Regions from separate parts of the Mucilaginibacter sabulilitoris genome, predicted to be linked through region 4. Evidence: riboswitches for the same ligand, from Rfam matches in the RefSeq annotation. Region 4 holds a riboswitch; each other region holds the start of a gene.

Region 1 (7,407 bases), 3.4 Mb from region 4:
AATTTCAAAACCAGCTTTCCGGGCGAAACAACCTTTGTAATGCTCTCTAAATCGGCTATAGAGACTATTCTTAGCGATAGCAGTGTGTCGGGCATAAAATTCATGAACGGCATTGAAAATGTTAATGTCCCATCATCACGCATACTTGTTTTGATACCGGCAAACTACACCAGTAAAGGCAGCCTTCCAATCTCGCTGATTAAAGCCGATGGTTTTTTAACTAATAAGGGGGATAATATTTCGTTAGAGCAAACCTGGCAGGTATTATTTAACCATGTGCTTAACTACAAAAAGACAAATATCGATACCCATTATACCAAAATTAACCGGGGCTCATTTATGGGCCGGAATATATTAACCGAACTGGTGGACAAAGCTAAAGGAGATACACTTATTTATCATTTTGGATATGATATAGAAAACAATTACCCCTACAAGGCACTTATACAGCCGGAAGCGAACGGTATCCCAATAGGCGACGAATCACATCCATGCCCGGGCTCAACCGGATGCCCTAAAAGCATAGAAGAAATGTGCGCACTTACCCGCATCATCACCAACCTTGTTGATAATGATCCCGATGGGCAACTAAATGAACTGCGAGCCTTCAGGGATAAACTATTGCAAAATAGCCTGAGTGGTGCCGAAATTGAAAAATATTATACCATTTCGGCTTCTCTGCTCGAAACTATTGACATGGAGCCCAATCACGACCTTATTTATGAAGGCATATACCAAGCGTATATTAAACCTTCCCTGCATTCATTAGCAAATCATAACGAAGAGGCGGCTTATATCATCTTCCGCGAAGCGTTGGAGCATCTTACCACTACTTATCTGTACCAATAGGCTGTTAATATTTAATAAAAAAGGGTACTGCATAAGAACAGTACCCTTTTTTATTAAAACAATCTTAATATATACGAAAATTCATATACAATAAACACAACTACGAGGATAGAGTGGAACACACGATTGTTTACCTTCATAGCCACCATACACAACAAAAAGTGTGAAATGTTACGAATAGGGTATTCAATACCATAATGATGCATATAGGCTTCACCTTTAATGAAGGTATCTACTATGTCCATTAAATAGCTAAACCCTAATATCCCGAATACCCATTTTCTGCGCGAATAAAAATAATCTTCATAATCTTTATAATCCTTCAGGTCATCCGGATATAGCAAAGCACAAACAGAGTAATAAATAACTATGTAAAGAATTACAAAAAGATACTCTGCAAACACCCAATGCTTAATATCATGCAAATTATACTCCCACCACCAAAAATGGAGCAGCAAAATAAACAAGTAAAACGACCAAAGGGAATGTACCCAATATGGTTTGCTGCGCCCCGGGTGCTGAATTTGCTTAGCGGCCCCTCTTAATAAATGGGTAATACTAAGACCTAAAATAATTCCAATTGCTGATTTAATATGACTAAAAGTGTCCATAGGTGACTGTGATGCAGGGTAATACTGATTAAAAATAGAAATTTTTAATCAGTATTTTATTTTCATAATCAGCACAATGGACAAGCTGCCTAAAATATAGCCTCGGCAATGCGCCTGGTTGGGCCGGCGTTGCTCATGGTATAGAAATGCAATACCGGTACACCAAACTTCACCAGTTCGCGGCATTGGTTTATCATCCATTCAATACCCATATCCTTTACCTCTTTTTCTGATTTGCAACCGTTAATGGCATCGCACAAATCTTCGGGCATATCAATATGGAATGTTTTTGCCAGGTTAATCAATTGTTTTGACGAGGTAATTGGTTTTAAACCCGGGATAATAGGCACGTTAATACCATTGGCCTTGCAGTTATTTACAAAGTCGAAATATTTTTGATTGTCGAAAAACATCTGGGTAACGATAAAATTGGCGCCCATATCCACCTTTTGTTTCAAATACTTAAAGTCGGATTTAAGATTAGGGGCTTCAAAATGTTTTTCGGGATAGCCGGCAATACCGATACAAAAATCAGTTTTAAGGCTCGAATCGCTGTGCTCATGCAGGTAAATACCATTGTTCATGTTCGCTACCTGCTGCAGCAGGTCGGTAGCATAGCAATGCCCGTTAGGGGTAGGTACAAATGAGGCATCGCCGCGCCGTGCATCACCGCGCAGTACCAGCACATTCTCGATGCCTAAAAACTGCAGGTCAACCAACCCGTTTTCGGTTTCATCTTTGGTAAAACCGCCACACAGTAAATGCGGAACCGTATCAACCTTATACTTGTTCATGATAGCTGCACAAATAGCGATAGTGCCCGGCCGTTTACGATAGCTCAGCTTTTCAAGTAAGCCATTGGCGTGCTCTTTATAAATATAATCTTCGCGCAGCGAGGTTACATCAATAAACGGCGGCTTAAACTCCATTAAAGGATCAATGGCATCATAAATACCCTGTATGCTTTGTCCCTTTAAAGGCGGTATCAGTTCAAAAGAAAATAATGTTTTGCCGTTGGCGTTTGCGATGTGTTCGGTAATTTTCATTCTCCGGGTTCGGTTGTATAATTCGTCTATCCATCCGTCATTGCGAGGTACGAAGCAATCTCTATACTATACAGAGCAGATTAGCCTGCTTACGTAGAGATTGCTTCGTACCTCGCAATGACATTTGTTTTGTTTCTATTTTATATTAATAATTAATATTAGGGCCCAACCAGCGCTCTACTGTTTCCAGATCCATCTCTTTACGTTTGGCATAATCCTCTACCTGGTCTTTACTGATCTTGCCCAAACCAAAATAGCGGGCCTGCGGGTGCGCGAAATAGAAACCGCTTACAGAGGCAGCCGGTGTCATGGCCAAACTCTCGGTCAGGTGCATGTGGGCATTATCCTCGGCCTTCAGCAGATCAAACAGTGTAGTTTTTTCCGTATGATCAGGGCAGGCGGGATAACCCGGCGCCGGACGAATACCCTGGTACTCTTCCTTGATCAGCTCATCGGCACTCAGCTGCTCGCTTTTGGAGTAACCCCAGTATTCCTTACGTACCAGTTCATGCATTTTTTCGGCAAAGGCTTCGGCCAGTCGGTCGGCAAGGGCCTTGGCCATAATGCTGTTATAATCGTCATGGTCGCGTTCAAACTCTGCCACCAGCTCATCGCAGCCAATACCGGTTGTTACGGCAAAGCCACCGAAGTAATCGGGTACGCCACTTTCTTTAGGAGCGATAAAATCAGACAGTGCATAATAAGGATCGTTCTTCACCTTTTCGGCCTGTTGGCGCAGGGTATGGATACGGGTTAAAAGCTTGGTACGGCTTTCGTCAGTATATAATTCAATATCATCGCCCACACTATTAGCAGGCCAGAAACCTATTACACCACTGGCTTTTAGTAGCTTTTGATCTACAATTCTCTTTAACAGATCTTGAGCATCGTCAAAAAGCTTTTTGGCTTCGTCCCCAACAAACTTATCGGCAAATATTTTCGGATAGCTACCGCGCAGTTCCCAGGTATGGAAAAACGGTGTCCAGTCAATGTACGGCACCAACTCTTCCAGCGGATACGATTCAAATACCTTTGTACCGGTAAAGGCTGGTTTAGGAGCAACGTCACCATCCAGACTGATCTGGAAACGGCCTTTACGAGCTTCGTCGATGCTCACAAAGCGCTTATCTGATTTTTTATTCAGGTGTGCTTCGCGTGCTTTGGCATATTCATCTTTTATACCTTGTATATACCCGTCTCGGTTGTCCTTATTCATCAAACTGCTGCAAACCGTTACACTACGTGATGCATCAAGCACGTGTATGGCTGCGCCCGAATAATTTGGGGCAACTTTAACCGCTGCGTGGATACGTGATGTGGTAGCCCCACCAATAATAAGCGGAATGGTAAATCCTTCGCGCTCCATTTCTTTGGCAAAATGCACCATTTCATCAAGCGATGGGGTTATTAACCCACTAAGACCAATAATATCTACCTCTTGCTTCTTTGCTTCTTCTATGATCTTTTGCGCAGGTACCATTACCCCAAGGTCAATTACCTCAAAGTTATTACAGGCCAGCACCACACCTACTATATTTTTACCAATATCGTGCACATCACCCTTAACGGTGGCCATTAATACTTTACCGGCGTTAGCGCGGCTTCCGCTGGAATCTTCTCCGGCGTCAATAACCCTTTGTTTTTCAAGCTCTATAAATGGCAGCAGATAGGCCACGGCCTTTTTCATCACCCTGGCCGATTTTACAACCTGCGGCAAAAACATTTTGCCGGCGCCAAACAAATCACCTACGATGTTCATGCCATCCATTAATGGCCCTTCTATCACTTCAAGCGGTTTGCTGTAAGCCTGGCGCGCTTCTTCCACATCGTCATCAAGGTATTCAATAATACCTTTTACAAGAGCATGAGATAACCTTTCCTGTACCGTTCCTTTGCGCCATTCCTCATCACGCACTACCTCTTTGCCTTTACTTTTTATGGTATCGGCATATTCAACCAGGCGCTCGGTAGCATCGTCGCGGCGATTAAGCAGCACGTCCTCTACCAGCTCGAGCAGAGTTTTATCTATCTGCTCATACACCTCCAGCATACCGGCATTTACAATACCCATATCCATACCTGCTTTTATGGCATGATACAGGAAGGCAGAGTGCATAGCCTCGCGTACCACATTGTTACCCCTGAAGGAGAATGATATATTACTTACCCCACCGCTTACTTTGGCATGAGGCAGGTTTTGTTTTATCCAACGCGTTGCCTCAATAAAATCGACAGCATAGTTGTTATGCTCTTCAAGCCCGGTGGCTACGGTTAATATGTTAGGGTCAAAAATGATATCCTGTGACGGAAAACCTATTTCATTCACCAATATATTGTAAGAGCGCTCACAGATTTCTTTACGGCGTTCCAATGAATCGGCCTGGCCGGTTTCGTCAAACGCCATCACTACAGCAGCGGCACCGTAGCTTAATATTTTACGGGCATATTCTTTGAATTTTTCTTCGCCCTCTTTCAGGGAGATAGAGTTCACAATACCTTTGCCTTGTATACACTTTAAACCAGCCTCAATAACCGTCCATTTAGAGGAGTCGATCATGATAGGCAATTTGGCAATATCGGGCTCAGAAGCAACCAGGTTCAGGAATTTCACCATCACCGCTTCCGAATCGATCATGCCCTCGTCCATGTTAATATCTATCACCTGCGCGCCGCCTTCTACCTGTTGCAGGGCAACGGCAAGGGCTGCTTCGTAATCTTCGGCGAGTATCAATTTGGAAAACTTCGGCGATCCGGTAATGTTGGTACGCTCGCCCACATTCACAAAAATGCTTTCGGGTTTTATGGTAACCGCTTCCAGGCCGCTCAATCGCAAATCGGGTTCAATCTCCGGGATTCTTCTTGGCGGGTACTTAGCTGCTCTTTCGGCAATACATTTTATATGCTCGGGTGTGGTGCCGCAGCAGCCACCCACAATATTAACCAAACCGGCTTTTATAAAATCATCAACCTGGTGCGCAGTTTCGTGCGCGGTTTCATCGTACTGACCAAACTCATTAGGCAGGCCCGCGTTTGGATAGGCAGATATAAATACATCAGCTTTTTCAGACAATTCGGCCAGGTGAGGGCGCATTTCTTTGGCACCCAAAGCACAGTTTAAACCTACCGAAAGCAGGTTGGCATGGCGTATAGAGTTCCAAAACGCCTCTACTGTTTGGCCAGACAAGGTACGGCCCGAAGCATCAGTAATGGTACCCGAGATCATAATAGGTAGTTGCTTGCCCGACTCATCCGCATAACGGTGAATAGCAAACAAAGCCGCTTTAGCATTAAGCGTATCAAATATGGTTTCAACCAGTAACATATCAGACCCGCCGTCAACTAAACCCCTAACCTGGTCATAATAAGCATCGGCCAGATCATCAAACGTCACAGCACGGTATCCCGGGTCGTTTACATCGGGCGACAAAGACGCGGTACGGTTTGTCGGACCAACGGCTCCGGCTACAAAGCGCGGTTTATCGGGGTTCCGTTGCGTGTATTCATCGGCTACTTCACGTGCCAGACGTGCACCTTCAAAACTAAGCTCGTAGGCAAGCTCTTCCAGCTTATAATCGGCAAGCGAAATTATCTGGGTGCTAAAGGTATTGGTTTCAATAATGTCTGCGCCCGCGTCAAGATACTCAGCATGTATTGCCTTAATAATATCGGGGCGTGTAATATTGAGCAGGTCATTATTGCCCTGCAGATCGGTTGAATGATCTTTAAAACGCTCCCCGCGAAAATCGCGCTCGGTTAATTGGTACCGCTGTATCATGGTACCCATTGCCCCGTCAATTACCAGTATGCGTTTCTCTAATTCTTTTCTAATATCCATTGTTATCAGTTGCCTGTTTTCGGTGGCGTGTTGCGGGTATCCTCTAATAAACTAATGAACTGCAAACATGCAAATCACTGGCAACAGAAGCCTGGCAACACATAACAGAAAAAATATAGCTTATTCGAAAAGTCGGGTGTATGATTGACTTTCGCTTATCTGTCCCAACATTTTGTAGCTGTTGAGTAGAATGTAGCACCTTGTTAAGTACAGGTTGCTAAGACATCGCAGGGTCTAATCCCTCCGCCTTTCTCTATAAGCAATGCAAAGGTGCACAATAAAGCTTTAATATGCAATAGCCTGACCCTTTACAAAATGTGTATACAAAGTAAATTTATGTTAACCAAAAAAAGCTGCCTTTTCGGGGCAGCTTTTAATAATAGTTTCTTGCTTGTTATTATCTTCTTCTGCCAAATAAACGCAGTATCATCAGGAAAAGGTTGATGAAATCAAGGTATAAAGTTAAGCCACCCATCAATGCCATTTTTGAGGCAGATGCATCACCATATTCTAAACCTGCACCTATGCGTTTCAGTTTTTGCACATCATAAGCGGTAAGACCAACAAATACTGCTATACCCACATAACTAATGATATAATCTAACTGGCTGCTATGCATAAACATATTAACTACGGATGCTATGATAATACCAATAAGCCCCATCATCATGATAGAACCAAACTTAGTAAGATCTGTATTGGTAGTATAACCGGCAACCGCCATTACGCCAAAAACAGCAGAGGTGGTTATAAACACGCCTAAAACCGAGCCGGCTGTAAAAACCAAAAGTATGTAACTTAAGCTAACGCCCATTATCGCCGAAAACGCGACAAACAGGAACGCCAATACTCCGTACGACAGTTTGTTGAACCCAAAAGAGATGATTAACACAAACGCAAGCGGGGCAAACATTACAATAGTACCCAAGCCTGTGTTACGACCTGTAGCAGGATCAATAAGCATGTTAAGCAGGGCTTGGTTTTGTGCAAAGAGAAATGCGCAAAAAGCAGATAGCCCAAGAGCCACAAACATCCACACAAATACGTTGGCTATAAATTTGCGTGA
Region 2 (7,407 bases), 120 kb from region 4:
AACATAGAAACTGACCGGTAAGATTAACACTAATTACTTTATTCCAATCGTCCAGACTCATATCTACAAAACTCGAATCTCTTTGTAAACCAGCATTGTTTACCAAAATATCTATGGTACCATACTGTGCGTACATTTGTGCAAACATGGCTTTCACTTCGGCTTCCTGGCTAACATCGGCTTTCACAGCAAAGGCTTCCCCGCCTGTAGCTTTAATTTCGTTGACTGTGGCTTCGGCGGCAGCCTGGTTATGTGCATAATTTATAACTAGTTTGGCACCGGAGGCGGCTAAAGCCAGGGCAACACCTTTGCCTATACCACTATCGGCACCGGTAACCAGGGCCGCTTGTCCTTTTAATGATGGGAATGTATTTGTATTCATTGATAAATGAGATTTTAATTGTTTTAATATAACCAATGTATTTTACATCATAAGGTTTTAAAACATTAAAATATTCGGCTACATGATGATTTCGCTATAAAACAAAAAGAGACGCAATTGTGCGTCTCTTTTTGTAATTAAAATGTGTTAAAAGCTTTATTATAAAGCTTTTATATACTCTAAAAACCTATAAAATGCCTTCTTTTTATCCTCTGTTAGGTCAAAATCAATTTTATGCATCAGGTAATCTTTAATGTCGAAATCATCACGCATAGGTAACTCATCAAAAAGTTCGGCGCGGTGGTCAAGACCATATTTCATGGCCGCATTAAACTCGTTCATAAAATCCTGCGGGATAGGTTTGTTGGCTATCCAAGCGGCGAACATAAAAGGTAACCCAGTAAATTTCTGCCATTCTTCGGCAAGATCATATACAAATTTGTATTTGTCTTTTTTACCAAAAGTACGGTCGCCTATCTGCACAAATGCGGTATTTGGCTCAGTCGACTGTGCATAATCGCCTGCGTTCCTGATAAGTTCGGGACTTAGCTGCCAATGATTTTTTAATAATACCAGCGCAAGATTATTTGACGAGCGCGATTCAGGATCAAGCTGCAGGTATTTTACATCTTTAATATCGCAATTACTAAATATAAAAACTGAATTTACTGCGCCCACAGCGCCAATGCAATAGTCTGATATAATTTCCCACTGCGGAAGGCTAAGTGTTGCTGCAACGGGAATAAGTCCGATGTCAACCACATCATCAATAAGTTTTTGGGCACAGTCTGACGGCATGTCAAGGCTTAATTCAATTTTGTCTGATATTCCGCTATGTTGGATACCATATATAAAGGGCTTGGTGTTAGTGTAGCTTACAGCTGATATTCTTATTTTATTCACAGAAACGCTCTCTTTCAGGGTTGTTTTAAATGTTCGGCATTATTAAAATCGGCAATCTCAAATTTTTCGCCGTCATAAATTACTTTATATAGCACCAGGTTTTGATGCGGGAATGTGTCCATTTGGGTAAGCGGCACATTTGTTAATATGCAGAGTAACAATCGCATAGCACGACCGTGCATACATATTAATACAGTTTTTTCTTCCGGATGGCTCATGATGATATCAAGCGCCTCCCGTTCGCGAAGTTCTACTTCATTAGGACTTTCGCCGCCTTCAAATTTACTGTCCAGCCGACCGTCGAGCCAGTCGCGCATGATCTGTAAAAAAGCGGCTTTATTTTGAGTGGTACTTGGCTGGCCTTCGTGGATACCCCAGGCAAGCTCATCTAAACCTGATAGTTTTTCATATGGGATACCTGAATCAATAAATTTCTGAACGGTTTGCTGCGTTCGTTTTAAGGCTGAAACATATATTTTATCAAATGGTATCGTTTGGTAAGCTTCAAAAAACAATGAAGCTTGCTTACGTCCTTCATCATTTAAATCGGTATCCATTCCACGCCCCTGTACAATACCTTGTCTGTTAAGTTCTGTTTGGCCGTGGCGTACTATATATAAGGTCTTTTGTATCATTCTTTTTTAAGCCTAAAGCTAAAAGCCGTAGGCATAAAGCTTTGTCTGCTTTATTTATTAATTGCCATTCCCAAGCTTTCGGTGTTTTGCTTTCGGCCTCCAGTTTAGCTAATTAATAACAGGTAATTTATAGTAGTGGGGTTTACTTTCTTCCGGAAATTCAAAATCAGTAAAATCAGCTACTACATTATATAATGTATCGCGTTCAATAGGTTGCCTGCCCACGTTTTTAATCAGCTCAACCAACTGTTTGGTACTCATACCGGGATGCTGCTCTTCGGCACCGGCCATGGAGTATATTTTGGTAGTATCATCAAGTGTACCGTCAATATCATCTACCCCAAAGTTTAAAGATAATTGTGCAGTAGTACGGCTGATCATAGCCCAATAAGCTTTGATGTGATCAAAATTATCAAGATAAATACGCGATACAGCGTAATTGCGCAGATCTTCCACTACCGTAGATTCCGGCACATGTGACATCTGGTTGTCCTGGTTACGGAATTTTAACGGGATAAAAGTCTGGAACCCTCCGGTTTTATCTTGCAACTGGCGTAAGCGCTCCATATGATCAACGCGGTGCCAGTATTTTTCAATGTGCCCATATAGCATGGTAGCGTTAGAGCGACCACCCAGCTTGTGCCACTCTTCATGAATGGCCAGCCATTGATCGCCGGTGCATTTATCCTTAGATATCTGATCGCGGACTTCAGGATGAAATATTTCGGCACCACCGCCTGGGATGGATTGTAAACCAGCTTCCTGCATCAGGCGCATTCCGGTTGCATAATCAATTTTGGCTTTTTTAAATATATAATGATATTCTACGGGTGTTAACGCTTTAATATGTAATTCGGGACGATGTGCTTTTATGCGACTGAAAAGCTCCTGATAAAAAGGTACATCGTATTGAGGTAAAACCCCTCCTACTATATGAACTTCAGTAACAGGTTCCCCGTCATATTTGGTTACCATATTAAACATTTCATCCATGGTATATTCCCAACCTTCAGATTTTTGCTTGAGCAGACGCGAATAAGAGCAAAACTTGCAATCGTAAACGCAAAGATTGGTAGGCTCAATATGAAAATTACGATTGAAGAATGTTTTATGGCCGTGCCGTTTTTCGCGAATGTAATTGGCTAAAACGCCCAGATAACCCAGGTCTCCCTGTTCATACAATATTACGCCTTCATCAAAGGTGATGCGTTGATTGTTTAGTACTTTTTCGGCAATGTGCTTTAAATCAGCGGACAAATCCGGATTTTGCAATAATAACTGTAAATTACCTTCAGCTTCCATGTAAAAAACTTTGGGCAAATGTACTAAAAAGGATAAAACTATGCTTAATAAGATAATTCATTGCCCAACCAGAAGTGAGTAATGACATTAAATTTACAGAGCGGTAATTGATGAAATTATAATGCCGGTAACACAATCATCCTGGCAACCTTTTGGCCTATAACCACAATTAGATATCATGCCGTTGTTGTTTGCTTCAAAATATATATCATTATTTTTAGGATCTACCCTAAGCCAATTGGTGCGTGCCTTTGTATAAATATCATCTAATGTAAGTAATTCGCCACCTTGGTTACCATGGGTATTCAAGCTCGTGTTTTCTTCATGCCAATGTGCAGTAGTATCTATGGCATGGGTACTATCCGGCCGTACCCGAAGGGAGACGAAATCTCTTGAAACAATTTTACCATTGTTAACGCCGATTTTTATTTCGGCGCTGTAACCGAAAACAGAGCCTTGATTTTGTGTATAGCTATAGGAATTATGAACGCTGCTCTTATAGTTTAACCATGCCTTATAACTTTTATTAAATTCGTTTCCATTAGCGATATCATCTTTTTTACAGCTGTTTAAGCATATTAAAACAATAATGACAGGAATATAAAAGGTTTTCATGATTCAGGCTTTTTTGGAATATTACGCAAAAAAATCCCCGCATGCTACACCTAATAAAAATAATCTTATTTAATTTGGCCGGATATCATATACAAAATGAAAACTGAAACTATAGCAATACACGCCGGAAATAAGAAGGATGAATCGTCGAAAGCTGTAATACAGCCAATTATATTATCAACCACCTTTGAACGTGGTATTGATGGTGATTTTCCAGGCGGGCATATCTACAGTCGTTCATCAAACCCTAACCGGGAATCGTTGGAGAATGTACTTGCCAAATTAGAAGGCGGCGCCGATGCTGCGTCTTTTTCTTCGGGCAATGCAGCAGGCATGTCAGTATTTCAGTCGTTGGCGCCGGGTACGCATGTTATAGCTCCCGATGATATGTATCATGGGTTACGTAACCAGCTTAAAAATTTGTTCGCTGATATTTTAACTTTTGATTTTATTGATGTTAACAACACCACAATACTACAGCAGCATATTAAGCCTGAAACCGGTTTAATATGGGTTGAAACCCCATCAAATCCGCTGCTTAAAATAACCGATATTAAAAAGATAGTGGCCATTGCCAAACCTAAAGGTATTAAAGTAGCTTGCGATAACACTTTTGCCACGCCCATTTGTCAGCAGCCCATTACTTTAGGTGCTGATCTGGTAATGCACTCAGCCACAAAATATTTTGGCGGTCACAGCGACCTAATGGGTGGCGCATTAATTACCGCCGAAAAAAATGAATGGTGGGCTAAGATACGCCAGGTACAGGAAATGGGTGGCGCTATCCCCTCTCCAACCGATTGCTATATGCTGGCCCGCAGCATCAAAACCCTGCCTTACCGGGTTAAGGGCCATGTGCATAATGCACAGTTGTTAGCGGAGTTTTTAGAAAAACATCCGGGAGTTGAAAAGGTAATGTATCCGGGGTTGCCGTCTCATCCACAGTACGCTATTGCCAAAGAGCAGATGCTGGCGTTTGGAGGAATGTTATCTTTTATTGTTAGAGGCGATGAAGAACACACCCGCACTGTAATAAATAAACTGCAACTATTTACCAGGGCCACAAGCCTTGGCGGAGTTGAAAGCCTGGTTGAGCACCGGGCAACTGTTGAGGGGCCTGATACCAAAACACCACGAAATTTGCTTAGGGTATCTGTGGGTTTAGAGCATATCGACGATTTGGTAGCTGATTTGGATCAGGCGTTGTCCTGAGGCGAAAGGTAAGATAAAAGGTTTTTAATGTCGACTATTGAATGCTGAATTTTGAATATCGAAATAGCATTTTCTTTTATTAATTCATCATTTGATATTCGGTGTTCGATGTTCAATATTGTTTAATTTTTCCCTTCATTATTCAAAATTTGATAGCCCTTTTACCCTTAACCCTTCGCCTTTAACCTAAATATAAAATTTAATTTGGTATTTTAATTAATATCCGCTTATCTTTGAAACATTATTTGGTAGTAATACCATGATCAATTCTCCGCAATAGTTCGGGTGTTGATTTATAAAGAAGCGGCGAGAGATCAGGCTCAGCGACCCGCTGGCAACCCTTCAATTTTGAAGAAGGTGCCAATTCCTGTCCCGGAAAATAACCCCGGGGAATATAAATTTATAACCATGAAAAGTTTAGTTAAAATTTCTACAAGCAACATTTCTGAAACCTCAAACGGTACTATACAAAATATTAGCTTCAATATTGGCTGTATTTGTATGTGTTGCTGCTGTTGATTGACCAAACGCGTTCAATCTTTTCAACTGCGAAAAGCACGTGTTTTAAAACCGGTACAGATCATTACCGGAATTGCCAAAGTCCATCAGATCATCAAAAAAATTTAATTAAACACCTTAAAAACGTACTATTATGTCTGCCAGCAATTTAAAATTCGAAACCTTACAATTACATGCCGGTCAGGAAGTTGATGCAACTACCGGCGCCCGGGCTGTTCCGCTTTATCAAACCACATCTTATGTATTTAATAATGCCGAGCATGGTGCCAACCTTTTCGCGCTAAAAGAATTTGGCAATATTTATACCCGCATCATGAACCCTACTACTGATGTTTTTGAAAAACGGATAGCGGCTTTAGAGGGTGGCGTTGCAGCATTGGCCACGGCTTCGGGTCAGGCATCGCAATTTCTGGCTTTAAATAATATAATGCAAGCTGGCGATAATTTTGTAACCTCTCCTTTTTTATATGGAGGTACTTATAATCAGTTTAAAGTTGCCTTTAAGCGTTTGGGTATTGAGGCTCGTTTTGCCAAAGATGATACTGCCGAAAGTCTGGAGACTTTAATTGACGATAAAACCAAAGCTATATTCCTGGAAACCGTAGGTAATCCAGGTTTCACTATTGCCGATTTTGATAAAGTGGGTGCTTTGGCAAAAAAGCACGATTTACCTTTAATAGTTGATAATACTTTCGGGGCAGCAGGATACCTGTTTCGCCCGCTTGATCATGGGGCACATATTGTTGTGCAGTCATCTACCAAATGGATAGGCGGTCATGGTACTACAATAGGCGGTGTAATTGTTGATGGTGGCAATTACAACTGGGCAAACGGCAAGTTTCCGCAATTTACAGAGCCATCAGAAGGCTATCACGGCCTTGTATTTTCTGATGTATTTGGTATTGGCGGGCCATTTGGCAATATTCAATTCATTATACGGGCCCGTGTAGAAGGGCTACGTGATTTTGGTCCGGCGCAAGCTCCGTTTAATTCATGGCTGAATATACAGGGCTTGGAAACACTTTCATTACGTGTACAGCGCCATGTTGATAATGCACTTGAGCTGGCTAAATGGCTGGAACAGCATCCGCAAGTGGTCTCGGTTAATTATCCTGGCCTGCCGTCATCTCCATACCATGTATTGGCCAAAAAATATTTAAAAAATGGTTTTGGTGGTGTATTGTCATTTGAAATTAAAGGCGATAAACAACAGGCAAGCAACTTTATCGACAGTTTACAATTAGTAAGTCACCTGGCTAATTTAGGTGATGCCAAAACATTGATCATTCAGCCATCGGCAACCACGCATCAGCAATTATCTGATGCCGAACAACTATCTGCCGGGGTTACGCCGGCAGGGTTACGCGTATCGGTAGGTATTGAACATATTGATGATATAAAAGCCGATTTTGAACAGGCTTTTGCCAAAATAAAGCAGCTTGCTGCATAGTTTAATATAGTTTTTTAAGTGAAATAGTAAAGTTATAACGGGATGCGATTGTTAGAAAGTAATAAGTATTAAGTGATGAGTATTGAGTTCGCTTTTTCAACTCAATACTCATCACTCACTACTCAAAACTACCAGTCGCTCCCGGGATAACAAAACAAAAGAATGAATACAGAGATATTTAAGTACACACAAACGTTTGAGTTCGAATCGGGCCAGGAAATACAGGATCTGGAAATTGGTTTTCATACTTATGGAAGGTTAAATAAAGAAAAGGATAATGTTGTATGGGTATGCCACGCACTTACCGCCAACGCCGATGTTTTTGACTGGTGGAAAGGTTTTGCCGGTACAGGTCACCTATTTAATCCTGAGGAACATTTTATTGTGTG
Region 3 (7,407 bases), 1.5 Mb from region 4:
AGGTTGTGCCAAATGGGGCCGTAAAGAATGGATAGGACAGATCTATCCGCTTAAAACCAAAGAAGCCGTTTTTTTAGATGAATACGTAAAGCATTTTGACTGTATTGAGCTCAATGCTACCTTCTACAATGTTTATGGGCCCGATACTATAGCCAAATGGAAAGCCAAGGCCGACAGCAATCCAAACTTTAAATTTTGCCCTAAATTTTCGCAGAGCATCAGTCATATACGCCGTTTAAAAAATGCTGAAGATATTACTACCAGCTATTATGAGGGCATCATGGCCTTTGGCGAAAAACTTGGCCCTTTGTTTTTGCAGCTGAGCGATAACTATACCCCAAAAAGTTTCCCGGAACTCAAATCATACCTGGAGCAATTACCAAAAGATGTACCCGTTTTTGTTGAGCTACGCCATAAAGAGTGGTTTTCAGTACCGGAGAACAGTGAGAAAGTTTTTGCCATCCTCAGCGACCTTAATATGGGTGCGGTAATAACCGACGCCAGTGGCCGCCGCGATGTGGTGCACATGAACCTGCCCACGCCGCATGCCTTTATCCGCTTTGTAGGTAATGGCCTTATTAATGGCAACTACGACTCAGACAAGGCCCGGTTGGACGAATGGGTTGTCCGCATTAAACAATGGCAGCAGCAGGGCTTAAAATCGGCTTGGTTCTTTATGCACCAGCACGATGAACGTTACTCGCCCGTATTGGCAGATTATGTGACAGATGGATTAAATAAAGCTTTGGGTACACAAATACTTCGCCCTAAATTTATAGACGAACAGCAGGCGAGCCTATTCTAATTTCACTTACTTACCAGCCCCGATATTACGTTTATGCTTAATGCTACTATGGCGGTATTAAAAGCAAAGGCGACCAGCCCATGAATCCAGGCCAGGCGGCGGATCTGCCGGGAAGAGATTTCTACATCAGATACCTGGAAGGTCATGCCAACTACAAAAGAGAAGTATACAAAATCGAGATAATCAGGTTCCTTTTCCTCTCCCGGGAACTCCAGGCCGCCCAACGGCTTTTTCTTGTTATCGTTATCTGTATCGGTAGTATAATACATGTGTGCATAACGCAAGGCAAATATGGTATGCACCAGCCACCATGATATTATTACAGATGTGATAGACAACAGCACGTGACCTGTTACCGCTTCATCTGATAGTTCTTTTGATGATTTGAGCAGAAAGAAAATGGCAAGCATACTTACCAGGGAAGCAACTATCACAAACAAAAAAATCAAGGTTCGGCTTGAATCTTCGATACTGGCAATTTTACGAACCTCCATCGGGTGTGAGGACAGGATAATTATCCAGTCCATAATAATAATAGTTAGCGCGAAAGCTATCCAGGTGGTTAGTATTACCGCCGGGGTGCTAAAATGACCCCATGAAAAAAAAAGCGTAACCGCGCTCATAATTAATGATATAAGCATACGGTAATGTGCATCTAACCGAAACCATACCTTTGCTTCTTTTTGGGCGCTTGCGGGCATATTTATACTATTTGAGTACTTATGTAAATATGGCGATGATTTGTGTAGAATTGATGAATTAATTAATCTTCTTCTTCCACAATCCAGGCCACACGACCAACCTGTCCGTCATCCAGTTGCACTTTAATACCCCGTGAATGGTATGCTGAGCTGGTTAATAACCTTTTCACAAAGCCACGGGTAAGGGTGCCTGTACGCTGGTCTTTTTTCAGAATGATATCAACTTCAAGCCCGGGATATATATCGCTTCTGTTTTGTCCGTTCATTTGTTTAATAAAATATCTAATATCTGGTGTTTCGCCTCTTCATCAATACCTATAGATGGTTTGATAACAACCCATCTTTTTTTTATAGATGATGGCAAATTATTTATTGATGTATCGTCGTCAACAATAACATAATTTTCCTCATTTCCGTTTTTTCCAATCCATTCTTTTATTTCCGTTGCACGGTCAGACATATCGGCAAGCGCCTTTTTATCATTAAGCTTAGAAATTGTACGAATATTTATTCCCCTTAAGGTAAAAATTTCAATCCATTTTTCAAGTCCAAAATTAATCCGGTGAGTAGTTGTCAATATCACGGATGCGTTAGTTTCTGATAATATGAAGGCTAAATTCTCTGCTGATTGTTTATTAAATAACATAAAGCCATCGGAACCAATCTCAACCTTTTTCCAGGATGGCTCAGTTACTAAAACACCATCTATATCAAGCAGAATGACCATTTTATAACAGTTACTTCATGTCATTTCGAATGTATAAGATCTTACCTCGTTCGATGACAGTATACTTGCAATCCTGTTTCAATTTTACTTTTGAAATTACTTCACCAGTTCCATTATCGCTTGCTCCACCTTTTTAAAATCAAAGTTAGCCAGCAGTTTATTAAATGAGGCGGTAATTTGCCCGTTGCCCAGGTTACCTATACTGCCTTCGTGGGTGTGGTTTACGGTTTTATCGGGGTTAAAGTCGCCTTGTTCAATGGCCAGGCCTATTTGTTTGTACGCGTCGCGGAAAGGCGTGCCGTTCAGTACCATGCGGTTCACTTCTTCTACGCTAAACAGGTAGGCGTATTTAGGATCGTTCAATATACCGGTATTTACGGTGATGTTCTGCAGCATAAAGGTAGCCATGTGCAGGCAGCTCTTAAGTTCTGTAAAGGCCGGAAATAAGAGTTCTTTGAGCAGTTGCAGCTCGCGGTGATAACCCGATGGCAGGTTGGTGGTCATCATGGTAACATCTGTAGGTAGGGCCTGCAGACGGTTGCATTTACCGCGCATAATTTCCCAAACATCGGGGTTCTTTTTGTGCGGCATAATACTGCTGCCGGTGGTTAAGGTATCAGGATAGCTTACAAAGGCAAAGTTCTGGCTCAGGTACAGTGCCTGATCCATAGCCATTTTGGCCAGCGTAGCCGCAATGGATGATAGTGCCTGAGCTATGATCCTTTCGGTTTTACCACGGCCCATCTGGGCATATACTACATTATAGTTTAAGCTGTCGAACCCAAGAAGTTGGGTAGTTAAAGTACGGTTTAACGGGAATGACGACCCATAGCCCGCCGCCGAACCCAATGGGTTTTTATTAGTGATACGGTAAGCAGCCAATACCAGTTCCAGGTCATCTGCAAGGCTTTCGGCGTAAGCGCCAAACCACAGGCCGAATGATGATGGCATGGCCACCTGCAAATGGGTATAGCCGGGCAGCAAAACATCTTTATGCTTTTCGCTTAGTTCAATAAGCTGGTTAAACAGCGTTGTAGTTTCTTCAACCACCTGTTGCAACTGGTGGCGGAAAAACAGTTTCAGGTCAACCAGCACCTGGTCATTACGGGAGCGGCCGCTGTGAATCTTTTTGCCGGCGTCGCCAATGCGCTGGGTGAGCAGCAGCTCTACCTGCGAGTGCACGTCCTCTACCCCATCATCAATAGTAAAACCATCCTTTTCAATATCGGCGTATATGGCTTTTAATTCGCGCTGAACAAGGTCAAGATCGGCGGTGTCCATCAGCCCTATGCTTTGCAGCATACGGGTATGAGCCAGTGAACCCAGCACATCAAAAGCTGCCATTTGCTCATCAAATTCCCTGTCGCGGCCAACAGTAAAGTTCTCTACCAGTTCATTTACATTGGTTGTTTTTTGCCATAGCTTGCTCATAGTGCAAATATGTGTATTAATGAGAAAATTTTACTCATTAATTCGCAAAAGTTCCCATTCTCACCCATCTTAAAGTTATTCCCCTTTCGAGTGATGGGCAGCCTCTAACAGAGCATATTCCCTGGTTATCTTTAATATTTGTAATAAACAGCATATCTTGATAGCATCACACTGAGAGTAAACTTCGGCAAGTGGGATGAGGTTTGTTATCACCTTAATTTTATAAAGTTTTATAGCTCAAAATGAACATGATATAAATTATTCAAATTTATCCTACTAATTCTATAGGAATTATATAAATAGTTTTTATATTTGCAGTGTCAACAGACAAATAGTTCTTTATTTTAACTTATCAAGAAAGACTGAGGGAAAGGCCCAAAGACGTCTTAGCAACCTGTACATCCGCATAATGTAAAAGGTGCTAATTCCTGCTCCGCGTAATGGAGAGAGATAAAAAGATTCTTAACCTCTGCCTGTCTTTATAAGTGATTTTATAGTTTTTTTAAGTCGCGTGACCGAGAGGATAGGTTAAGGTCTGCAAAACCTTTTACGGCAGTTCGAATCTGCCCGCGACATCATATTTCCCTTTTAGTTTCCTGAATAAGCATACTGCACGATCATGTTGCCGATGTGTTTTATATTCCATATTTTTATCGCTGCCGGCAGGTACTTTAAACCAGTAAACAATCACCTGCCCTACCAGTATGAAGATATTTAACATCGTTTTTGTTGTTCTGTTTATTATTTTCGCGGCGTTACAATACAACGATCCTGACCCTTACATTTGGGTACCCATATATTTATACAGCGCTTTTTTTTGCTACATGGCGGCACGCAAAAAGTTTTATCCGGTGGGTTATGCCATTGGCATATTTATTTATTTGGCCTATGCTGTATATAAAATTTTTGACCGCAACGGATTAATCGATTGGTTTGAATATCACCATGCCGAAAGCCTTGTAGAAAGCATGAAGGCCGAAAAGCCCTGGATTGAAGAAGTGCGCGAGTTTTTTGGTTTGCTGATATGCGTAGCAGTACTGGCTATTAATTGGATATATAGCCTTAGGCTTAAAAAGCGGGTAACGTATTAACCCGATAACAAAAAAGTCTATCCCAAATGGGAAAGACTTTTACTTTTTAAAACCCTCTCTTTTTAGAGAGGGCAGGGGTGAAACATATTAGCAGGGGTGACGATGTATTACAAAATATAGAACACGGCCGCACCAACGGGCTGTTTAGCAGGTACAGCATCATTTACCCCTGGCAGCTCATCTTTCAGCATTTGCTTCAGATCCTGCTCAATTTTACGGCTAATGGCCGTTGTTGGCGTATCGGTAGGCATGTTCTCAAACGGATCCTGCAAGTGGATAGCCATCTTTTCGATCAGGAAAAATGCCGATGAGATAGCAATTACCAACGGCACCTGCAGTATACCAAAAAACTCAATCAAACTAAAAGGCAGCAGCAGTACAAAGAACAACACCAGCCAGTGTATGTAAACGCTGTATGTAGCCGGAAACACGGTGTTCTTGATCCGCTCACAACCGCCCATGGAATTAATAAAACCGGTTAGGGTATTATCCATAGCTACCTGCTGGTATTCGTTTATCCAGCCCAGTTTGTATAAAGTACGCAGATCATGGCCCTGCAGTTCGTTTAGCGCTACGGGTGCGTTATCCATCCTTTCAATATTTGCAATATCATCATTGCTTAAATAAGCCTCCAGGTTTTGTTTGCCATTTTGCCGGCGCAAATGGCGGCTAAGGCTGTAACACCAGGCTATTTGCCGGTTAACCATGCGTTCTTTAAGTGCACGTTTCTCTTCTCCATCTTCAACGAAGGTTAATATCTGCCGGGTGAATGTACGGCAGTCGTTCACAATGGCGCCCCATAAAATACGGGCTTCCCACCAACGGTCATACGCCTGGTTTGACCGGAAAGCCAGCAACAGCGAAATAATAGTGCCTAATATGGTAGGTACCGTTAACGGGATAGATACCTCCTTAAAGTTATAATACTGATGTATAAAGTAAATAACCGATGAATAAATGGCCACCATGATCAGCTCTTTTTTTATTTTGCCAAATACATAGGTAGCCGGTATGTTTTCTTTTAGTAGCATAACGTTTTAATAATTAAATTTTTAATTACTGTTGTTCAATTAACTCTACCTCTTCGGCAACAATATTGGCCATGATGCCCGGTGTTTCGGTTATTGAAATTGTTCGTTTACCGCTTTTGGCTATCAGCACTTCGGGGTCTATACTGTTTTTAAAAAGCATCTGGTAGTTATCATGCGGTATCACAATGGCATCAACGTTATGGGCATCCAGGTAGTTATTAAAAACAGCCATGGTACTGCCATAAAAAAAATCGATGTTGATATGATTAATTAAATGGCTGTAGTCTTTTTCCAGCTCGCGGCACCTTACATAAAAATTATCAGGTATGTGCCTGTACTCTGCCGACCTGCGCGAAAGCATAAGCAGTTCGCTGATAGAGTCGGTTATTTTCAGCATGTGCACCAATATAATATTGAGCTTTTTAGGATAATATTGCTGTGCTAATGAAGGGATGCATTGCAGTGACTGTGCGGTAAAATCAGTTGGGATAAGCAGCGTTTTCATAGTCGTTTTTTGATTAATGGTTTAACTTATATGTTTTGTTGATACAAGTGTAGCCCCCAATAATTAAGACGATCTAAGAAAGTTATTAGAATTTGATTAGAATTTCACCCCCCTCCAAAGTCACCTCACTCTAACCCTCTCCAAAGGAGAGGGAGCTAATATCTTTAAACATGCAATTTAAAGCCCTCTCCCTTGGAGAGGGTTAGAGTGAGGTTACACTTCAACCGGCAAAAAAACCTTGATCTCTGTACCGCTGCCCACTTCTGAGCGGATACCGATGGTGCCTTTATGCAACCGTATAATATTTAAAGTTAAAGGTAGGCCAACGCCATGGCCCTCATAGTCGTGCGTATTGGAAGCCCTGAAAAACGGCTCAAATATGTGCTGTAATTCGGTTTGGGGTATGCCAATGCCCTGGTCGACAACAGAAATGATCACTTTATTATTTTCAACCTTGATGCTTACCTTCACCATAAGGTTATCTGAGTATTTACAGGCATTGCTGATGATATTGGTAATGGCCAGCCGCAATAAGTTATTGTTCCCCTTTACATAAAGCAGGCGTTCGTCGGCGGGCATATTTGCAAAGTCTATCTGTATATTACTGTTGGGCTTTATCTTTTTAACAGATTCGGAAGCTATTATTACAAGCTCATCAATCCTGATACTTTCCCAGCGCTGTTTTTCACCATCAAACCCAGATTGAGCAAGCGACAACAGGCTACTCAATATCTGGTTCAGTTTTTCCGATTCGGCATAAATGGTTTTAAATATTTCGCGCTGCTGCGGGGTGACATCCAACTTATTTAACGCCAGTTCGGCTTCGGAGCTGATAACCGTTAATGGTGTGCGCAGCTCATGTGAGGCATTACTTACAAAGTTATTTTGGGTTTCGAAGGCAGTCTCCAACCGGTCGAGCATGTCGTTAAAGGTGTATGACAGTTCGGTTACCTCATCTTTGCCACTTAACTCATCAAGCCGGAAATGCAGATTGTTGGCGGTAATGCTTTTAACATTGCTAATGATGCGCCGTATAGGCTGAAAGGTGTAAAATGAAAATATCTTCCCGACAAAATAAACCAACACCATAGCAACTAGAAACCCATATATCAATGT
Region 4 (7,407 bases):
AATCCATCGCTTACTACGGTTTTGCAGCCGGCGTATGATATGGGACGCAAGGCCGCGGAATTATTGTTCTGGCACCTGTCTGGTCGATATGTTCAAATGGAAAGTGAAAATATTGTCATGCCCTCTAAACTGGTAGTCAGAGATTCTACCCGAACCGCTGACTAACAGGTAAAATTCCTGTCTATAGCTTTTGCGGAGTGCCTGCCATTGTAAAAGCTAAAGTTCCGCCACCTGCAATGTCCTGATGTGATATCTGGTAATCTTTTATCGGCTTTCCATTAAAAGTTATCTCTTTAACATATTTATTTTGGGCTGATAAGCCAGTTGCCTTAATAACCAGTTTTTTGCCATGCTGCAAGTTTAAAACCATATAAGGGAATTGGGGAGCGCCAATACTATAGGAACCCGAAGCGGGCGCTACCGGGTAAAACCCTAAGGTATTAAAAATGTACCATGCCGAAGTTTGACCACAATCGTCATTACCGTTAATGCCCACCGGTGCGTTTCTGAAATTTTGCGATGAGGCATGTTCCCTTACCAGTTCCTGGGTTTTCCAGGGCATACCACAATAATTAAAAAGATAAAGATAATGATGACCGGGTTCATTGTCGGCATGGTAATGACCCTCGGTAAAATTTCTGGTTAGTTTATCAGCAAACTTTTTCTCGCCGCCCATAATCTTGATCATCCCCGGAACGTCGTGCATAGCGCCAAAAGTATAGGTCCATTTGGTGCCCTCTGTAAAGCCGGAATCTGGCTTGGCAGAAAAGCTGCCGTCGGAGTTACGGGGAGCCATAAAGCCGGTAGCGCTGTTATAAACGTTTTGATAATTTTTACTCCAGGCTATTAATTGCTTGTAATCATCATCTTTTCCTAATCCTTTGGCAACCTGCGCCACCGCGTAGTCATCAACAGCATACTCAATAGTGCGCGAAACGGATTCACTTGTTTTATCAACCGGTATATATCCCAACTTATGATAATTGGTTAGCCCACCCCTGGCTTCAAAGCTTGTCCAAAGGTCACGGTCGCCCCATCTTTTATGGGTGTCACCATCCGGAGCGTCATAGGAATCCTTGTGCAAGGCCTCGTAAGCTAATTTGGTATTAAACCCTCTGAAACCTTTTACATACGCATCAGCAACAACGGCATCAGCATGTGTACCTATCATAATATTGGTATAGGTTGGGTTTGGCCACATGGGCATCCATCCACCCTCTTTGTACATTTGCAGTAACGACTCCACCATGCCATCAACCCGTTGCGGTTGGGTTAACGTTAATAATGGATGCAATGCCCTGAAGGTATCCCAAAGAGAATAATCATTATATGACGAACCATGGTGAACTTTATCATCAAAAGCGCTGTAATATTTGCCGTACTCCGAAAACTGGCGCGGAAACAACAGCGTATGGAACATTGCCGTGTAAAAAATAGTCTTCTGTGTGTTGGTCACCCCGCTTATCTGGATTGATTTTAAGGCCTGCTGCCATTGATTGCGGGTAGCGCTGACAACCTTATCAAAATCCCAATCAGGAATTTCCCGCTTGAGGTTATACCTTGCCTGATCAATGCTGATGAAAGATGTAGCTACAACAACCTTAACCTCATCGTTCGCTTTTGTACGGAAGGAAATAAAAGCACCCATTCGCGTGCCGTATTGCTCATGGCTGCCTTTATTGATCACCTGCTTATCCCAGGTACCATATTTTTTAATCTGTTTATTAAATTTGATAACAAAATAACCTTTAAAATTCTTTAGTTCGGGCCCTAACTGTGCCGATTGCCGGTCGGGGTTATAGCCGGTTATTTCGTTATTCACGGTATCTACATAAACATAACCTTTCAGTTTTTTTATTCTTGCCGTGTAATCATTAGCCCAGTCTTTAAGTGCCGGGTTAAGGTTAATCCCCTGGATGATAATATGTGCCTGATCTGCCTTGGGGAAAGTAAACCTGAACATACCACAAGTATTGGCGCCGGCAATCTCGGCTTTAATTTTATCGGCACCTGTAGTTTTTAATTTAACTGAATAATAGTAAGGTTTGGAAACTTCATCTCTATGGTCAAATGACAGCACACGTTCTTTTGGCAAAACCCTGAGTTTGCCTACTTGCGGCATTACCGAAACATAACCGTAATCGCCCATCCAAACTGTGGGCTGGTGACTGGCAGTAAGCCCTATAACCGAGTTGTCTTCATATTGATAAACCATGTAACTCATTTTGTTTTCGCGGGTTTGGGCAACAAAGTTGGTCATGGCAAACGGTACGTTAACACAAGGCATAGTGCCGCCGCCGCCGTTGCCCTCCAACAAACCCTTGCCAAAACCTTTAATGGCTGTGCCTATAAGTGGGTTAACATAATCCACTTCATCCCGTGTTTGTTGAGCGCCCTTGGTTTGCGCAAAATTATTTCCACATAAAAAGGTCAGTAATCCTAACAGATAAATACTGCGTTTAAATTGCATAATCAGCAGAAGATATAATTGGTGAACGGTCTTAATACAAGATTAAGGGCAAATCTCTAATTTTTAAGATCATATTTATAAAAACATTTGATTTTTTTACTTAATCGTTTACATGCGTTTTAAGCTTATATATGCCATAAATGAGCAAACAAAACAGATCGGCTTATGCCATTTTATTGTCAAAACCGGAATTCTGTTTGGTAATTGATATAAATTCTATGGAATTAGTAGAATTATTTACATATTTGCATCTGAAATCGTTCTTTATTTCATTTTTGATTATCCAGAAAGACTGAGGGAAAGGCCCTGTGATGTCTTAGCAACCTGTACACATAGTTATAAAGGTGCTAATTCCTATCTGCAAAATTGCAGAACAGATAATGATATAACCACATATCCGCAAATGACGGTTTCTGCTATACCCTCCCTTTCTGTTTAATTGAATGCCAGTTAATATTTTTTTAATGATGAGTGTAATTATATAATTACCTGTCAAAAATAAATTCAATGAACAACAAACTTTTACTTATAATTTATTTATTCCTGATTACCAGCATTACCACGCAAGCCCAGACGGCTAATAGCAATAATCCGGCTTTAAATGATCGCGGTTACCTGGTTAAAACGGGTGAACAAGCTCCCAATGATTTTGAATTCGCATTAACAGATGGCACCAAAACATCGTTAAAACAACTGCGTGGTAAAGTGGTGATACTTCAGTTTACGGCCAGCTGGTGCAGTGTATGCCGCGAGGAAATGCCACACCTGCAAGCACAGGTATGGAACGCTTACAAAAACAAGGGCCTTGTACTTATTGGTGTTGACCGAGACGAACCACTTAAAAAAGTGCAGAAGTTTCAAAAGGACATGAAAATAACCTATAACGTGGCGCTTGACCCGGGTGCCAATATTTTTGGGCGCTTTGCCGATAAAAAAAGCGGGGTTACCCGAAACGTAGTGATTGACCGGGATGGCCGCATTGTATACCTCACCCGCCTGTACGATGAACAGGAATTTGCCTCTATGCTTAAAGTTATTGATAACCTTATAAATAATAAAAACGCGCGAGTAAATTAAAAAACAAAAAACGCCCGCTATAGCTTTGCTTTATAAAAACCAGCATTGCAAAAATCTTTATATAAACAACCAGTACATGAAAACACAAAGTACAATTTTTAAAACAACCTATTTAAACATCCGTAATTTTACAAAATCTACCACCTGTAATACTTCTGCCACATGCATGCAAACCATGCATTGTTGCTGTTAAAAAAAACTATGCTGTTAGGCTAATTGCAAGTTAGCCTTGTATAGTATTCAACAAGCAATTAAAACCTTTACAATTTTTAAAAGACAGTATCCAGAAGGTAGATATAATTGGTACTCCAACTATTAACTGATCGTCTTTTTTCATACTGTATCCGGGTAACATTAATCATTTCACGATCTATTACCATGTCAAAAAATTACAAATTATTATGGGCAATACTATTGCCTTTTATCCTCATCCAAACAGTTGCAGCGCAATCTGTTAAAATAAGCGGTGTGGTAACCGCCAAGTCCGATGGGTTACCGTTGCCGGGCGTAAGTGTTTCTATCAAAGGAACTACCAACGGAACACAAACCAACAGCGATGGTAAATTTACACTTAACGCCAAAGCGAACGATGTATTAAGAATAACTTACATTGGCTTCACTCCTAAAGAACTCCCCGTTACACAAAACCAAACTGATCTTCGAATAACCCTCGACGAGCTGGCCAACTCCTTAAATGAGGTGGTAATAACGGCGCTTAACATATCAAAAGATAAAAAGTCGTTGGGTTATGCTGTACAGGGATTGAAATCAAAAGACATATCTGAGGCCAAAGAAACAAACTTGGTAAATGCACTGAGCGGTAAAATAGCCGGTGTAAATGTAACCAGCAGCCAGGGCGATATGGGATCATCCCGAATCGTTATCCGCGGCGAAACCTCTGTATCTGGTAACAACCAGCCCCTGTTTGTTGTGGATGGCCTTCCTATTGATAATACCCAGCAGTTGGGCACGGCCGGATCAAGGGATTTCGCCAATCCTATATCTGATATCAATTCTGAAGATATAGAATCTATTTCGGTACTTAAAGGACCCAATGCCGCGGCGCTTTATGGTTCACGTGCTGCAGCCGGGGTAATACTAATCAAAACAAAAACAGGTAAAGGAATAAAAGGTATTGGTGTCACAATCAATTCAAATACATCTTTTTCAAATTTATTAGGCTTACCAAAATATCAAAATGAATACGGACAAGGTTCAAATGGCCAGTTTAGTTACGTTGACGGAAAAGGCGGCGGCATTAACGACGGTGTTGACGAAAGCTGGGGCCCGGCTTTGGACGGCCGACTTATTCCGCAGTTTAACTCAGGCGGAAAACCGGTACCCTTTATAGCCCACCCGGATAATGTGAGCAGTTTCTTTAAAACAGGTGTTACACTTAACAACGGTGTTTCGCTTGGCGGTTCAGGTGACAAATATGATTTTCGTTTGTCATATAATAATCTTCATCAAACTGGAGTAATTCCCAATACCTCTCAAGGCCGCAATTCGTTTTTGCTGAATGGTACCTATAAATTAACGTCTAAATTAACATTAACCGCCATTGCCAATTATGTTAAAGACGACGCCGATAATTTACCAGGTGCCGGTGGTAAACGCGCCACAAGCACCATGCTCCAATTTACCTGGTTTGGCCGCCAGGTTGATGTAAGCCAATTAAGAAATTACCGTGATGCTAATGGTAATAACATTAACTGGAATAACAGCTATTACAGCAACCCTTACTTTATGGCCTATGAAAATACGGTAGGTCAAACCCGTAACCGTTTTATAGGAAGCGCCGAACTGAATTATAAAATTATCGATGGTTTATCTGCAAACTTCCGTACCGGTACCGATTATTACAACGATCGCCGCAAAATCAAAGTGGCCTATGGTACCAATGGTACGCCATTTGGCTCTTACGAAGAAGATGCCTATGATTTTACCGAAACCAATACCGAGGGCAGGTTGCAATATACCAAGAAATTAAATGATGATTTCTCTATAGACGCGTTAATTGGCGGAAACATACGTGCAAGATCATTCGAAAACAACGATCAGAAAGCACCTAAATTAGCTGTGGCTGACTTATATACATTAAGCAACTCGCGTGATCCGCTTATATCATCAAATACCTATAATAAATCAAAAATATATAGCTATTTCGCCTCCGGACAAATAGGGTTCAGAAACTATGCTTTCTTAAACGTTACTGCGCGTAATGATTGGTCATCTACACTTCCAAAAGCAAGCTTGTCATACTTTTACCCTTCAATAAACGGAAGTTTAGTACTTTCAGAAGCGCTTGATATAAAAAGTGATATCTTGAGTTATGTTAAATTACGTGGCGGCTGGTCAAAAGTTGGTAAAGACACCGATCCGTATAATTTGTTAAATACTTATGCTTTCACTGCTCCCTTCGGTACTAACCCTCAACAAAGCGCTAACAGCATTGACCTTAATCCTAACCTGAAACCAGAAATTACCACTTCGGCAGAAGCTGGCTTCGAACTTGGTTTTTTTAACGACAGGATCCGTTTAGATGCAAGTGTTTACAATACGAATAGTAAAAACCAGATCATCAGCGTGGATGTGAGCCCAACCACAGGCTATAGCCAAAAACTAATCAATGGAGGTACAATTAACAATAAAGGACTGGAAGTTCAACTGGGTTTAACACCGGTAAAACTTAAAGATTTTAACTGGGATGTTAATGTAAACTATTCTCGTAATAAGAGCAAGGTTGTTTCGCTCGATAAAGATGGCAACCTGCAAAGTTATATATTAGGAACTGATGGCAATGTCCAAATATTAGCGGCTGTAGGGCAACCTTATGGTGCAATTTATGGAAATGCTTTTCAACGCGATGCCAGCGGTCAGGTAATAGTAGCTGCTGATGGTACTCCGGTTATTGACCCCACTAAGAAATATCTTGGCAAATTTACACCAAGCTGGTTAGGTAGTATCAATAACAGCTTTACTTATAAGGGCATTAATTTAAGTTTCCTGATTGACGCTCATATTGGCGGATCTATTTATTCCGGAACTAACAGTACCGGTACTTATACCGGCATACTGGCTTCCACCCTGCCGGGACGTGGTGCAGCCAACGGAGGGTTAAGCTATACTGTTGGCCAAACCACTTTCAACGATGGTATTATTTTTAATGGTGTAAAAGCCGATGGCAGCAAAAATACTACCATTTTATCGGCGCAGGCTTATTATAAGGCATTAACCAATGCCGATGAGCCATTTGTTTACAGCGCATCATATATTAAGTTAAGGGAGGTAAAACTGGGTTATACCGTGCCGCAAAAGTGGGCAAACAGCATTGGTTTCCAGGGAGCTTCTGTTGCTGTAGTCGGACGTAACCTGTGGATCATACACAAAAACGCTCCCAATATTGACCCGGAAACAGCTTTTAACACCGGCAACGGACAAGGTTTGGAAGACTTAACCCTGCCTACCGTGCGCAATATCGGTTTTAACATTAACCTTAAATTCTAACAATCATGAAACTAAAATATACGTCCATCATATTATCAGGTGCATTGCTGCTATCATTGGCCTCATGCAAAAAGGAGCTGTCTGATATTAATCAAAACCCTAACGCTACACAAAACCCTCAGCCCGATTACCTGCTTACCGGGGCTACCAAGAGCACTGCAGATACCTATTGGGGAATCGCCAACAATATGGATGCCAGCTTGTTGTTTGTGCAATATTGGGCAAAAATTCAATACACTGACCCCGACAGGTATATCTATACCAATGGTTCATTTCAGGAATTATGGACTACAGGCTATTCTAAAAGTATTGTTAACCTCAATAAGATCATCTCATTGGCCGATGCTCAGGCT

What was found. Region 4 has a riboswitch for S-adenosylmethionine ahead of SNE25_RS18925 (TlpA family protein disulfide reductase). Riboswitches for the same ligand answer to the same signal wherever they lie in the genome.
Region 1: linked by a shared signal. The riboswitch ahead of metH (methionine synthase) and the one ahead of SNE25_RS18925 (TlpA family protein disulfide reductase) in region 4 are both predicted to bind S-adenosylmethionine.
Region 2: linked by a shared signal. The riboswitch ahead of SNE25_RS18495 (O-acetylhomoserine aminocarboxypropyltransferase/cysteine synthase family protein) and the one ahead of SNE25_RS18925 (TlpA family protein disulfide reductase) in region 4 are both predicted to bind S-adenosylmethionine.
Region 3: linked by a shared signal. The riboswitch ahead of SNE25_RS25270 (transmembrane 220 family protein) and the one ahead of SNE25_RS18925 (TlpA family protein disulfide reductase) in region 4 are both predicted to bind S-adenosylmethionine.

The regions. Positions count from the first base shown of each region.
Region 1 is NZ_CP139558.1:266,817-274,223, forward strand. It holds gene SNE25_RS01110 (hypothetical protein) at 1-849, shown strand, start outside; gene SNE25_RS01115 (hypothetical protein) at 903-1,460, opposite strand; gene metF (methylenetetrahydrofolate reductase [NAD(P)H]) at 1,550-2,506, opposite strand; gene metH (methionine synthase) at 2,652-6,341, opposite strand; SAM riboswitch class I at 6,494-6,603, opposite strand; gene SNE25_RS01130 (Bax inhibitor-1/YccA family protein) at 6,739-7,407, opposite strand, start outside.
Region 2 is NZ_CP139558.1:4,275,014-4,282,420, forward strand. It holds gene SNE25_RS18465 (SDR family oxidoreductase) at 1-382, opposite strand, end outside; gene SNE25_RS18470 (menaquinone biosynthetic enzyme MqnA/MqnD family protein) at 542-1,285, opposite strand; gene SNE25_RS18475 (histidine phosphatase family protein) at 1,300-1,920, opposite strand; gene mqnE (aminofutalosine synthase MqnE) at 2,029-3,222, opposite strand; gene SNE25_RS18485 (hypothetical protein) at 3,316-3,837, opposite strand; gene SNE25_RS18490 (trans-sulfuration enzyme family protein) at 3,934-5,049, shown strand; SAM riboswitch class I at 5,340-5,450, shown strand; gene SNE25_RS18495 (O-acetylhomoserine aminocarboxypropyltransferase/cysteine synthase family protein) at 5,702-7,018, shown strand; gene SNE25_RS18500 (homoserine O-acetyltransferase family protein) at 7,181-7,407, shown strand, end outside.
Region 3 is NZ_CP139558.1:5,920,974-5,928,380, forward strand. It holds gene SNE25_RS25240 (DUF72 domain-containing protein) at 1-805, shown strand, start outside; gene SNE25_RS25245 (DUF1345 domain-containing protein) at 808-1,506, opposite strand; gene SNE25_RS25250 (YwbE family protein) at 1,569-1,772, opposite strand; gene SNE25_RS25255 (HAD domain-containing protein) at 1,769-2,233, opposite strand; gene argH (argininosuccinate lyase) at 2,330-3,664, opposite strand; SAM riboswitch class I at 4,011-4,121, shown strand; gene SNE25_RS25265 (hypothetical protein) at 4,212-4,385, opposite strand; gene SNE25_RS25270 (transmembrane 220 family protein) at 4,369-4,755, shown strand; gene SNE25_RS25275 (bestrophin family protein) at 4,863-5,786, opposite strand; gene SNE25_RS25280 (hypothetical protein) at 5,812-6,291, opposite strand; gene SNE25_RS25285 (HAMP domain-containing sensor histidine kinase) at 6,505-7,407, opposite strand, start outside.
Region 4 is NZ_CP139558.1:4,394,058-4,401,464, forward strand. It holds gene SNE25_RS18915 (LacI family DNA-binding transcriptional regulator) at 1-165, shown strand, start outside; gene SNE25_RS18920 (GH92 family glycosyl hydrolase) at 182-2,470, opposite strand; SAM riboswitch class I at 2,747-2,854, shown strand; gene SNE25_RS18925 (TlpA family protein disulfide reductase) at 2,978-3,547, shown strand; gene SNE25_RS18930 (SusC/RagA family TonB-linked outer membrane protein) at 3,926-7,054, shown strand; gene SNE25_RS18935 (SusD/RagB family nutrient-binding outer membrane lipoprotein) at 7,060-7,407, shown strand, end outside.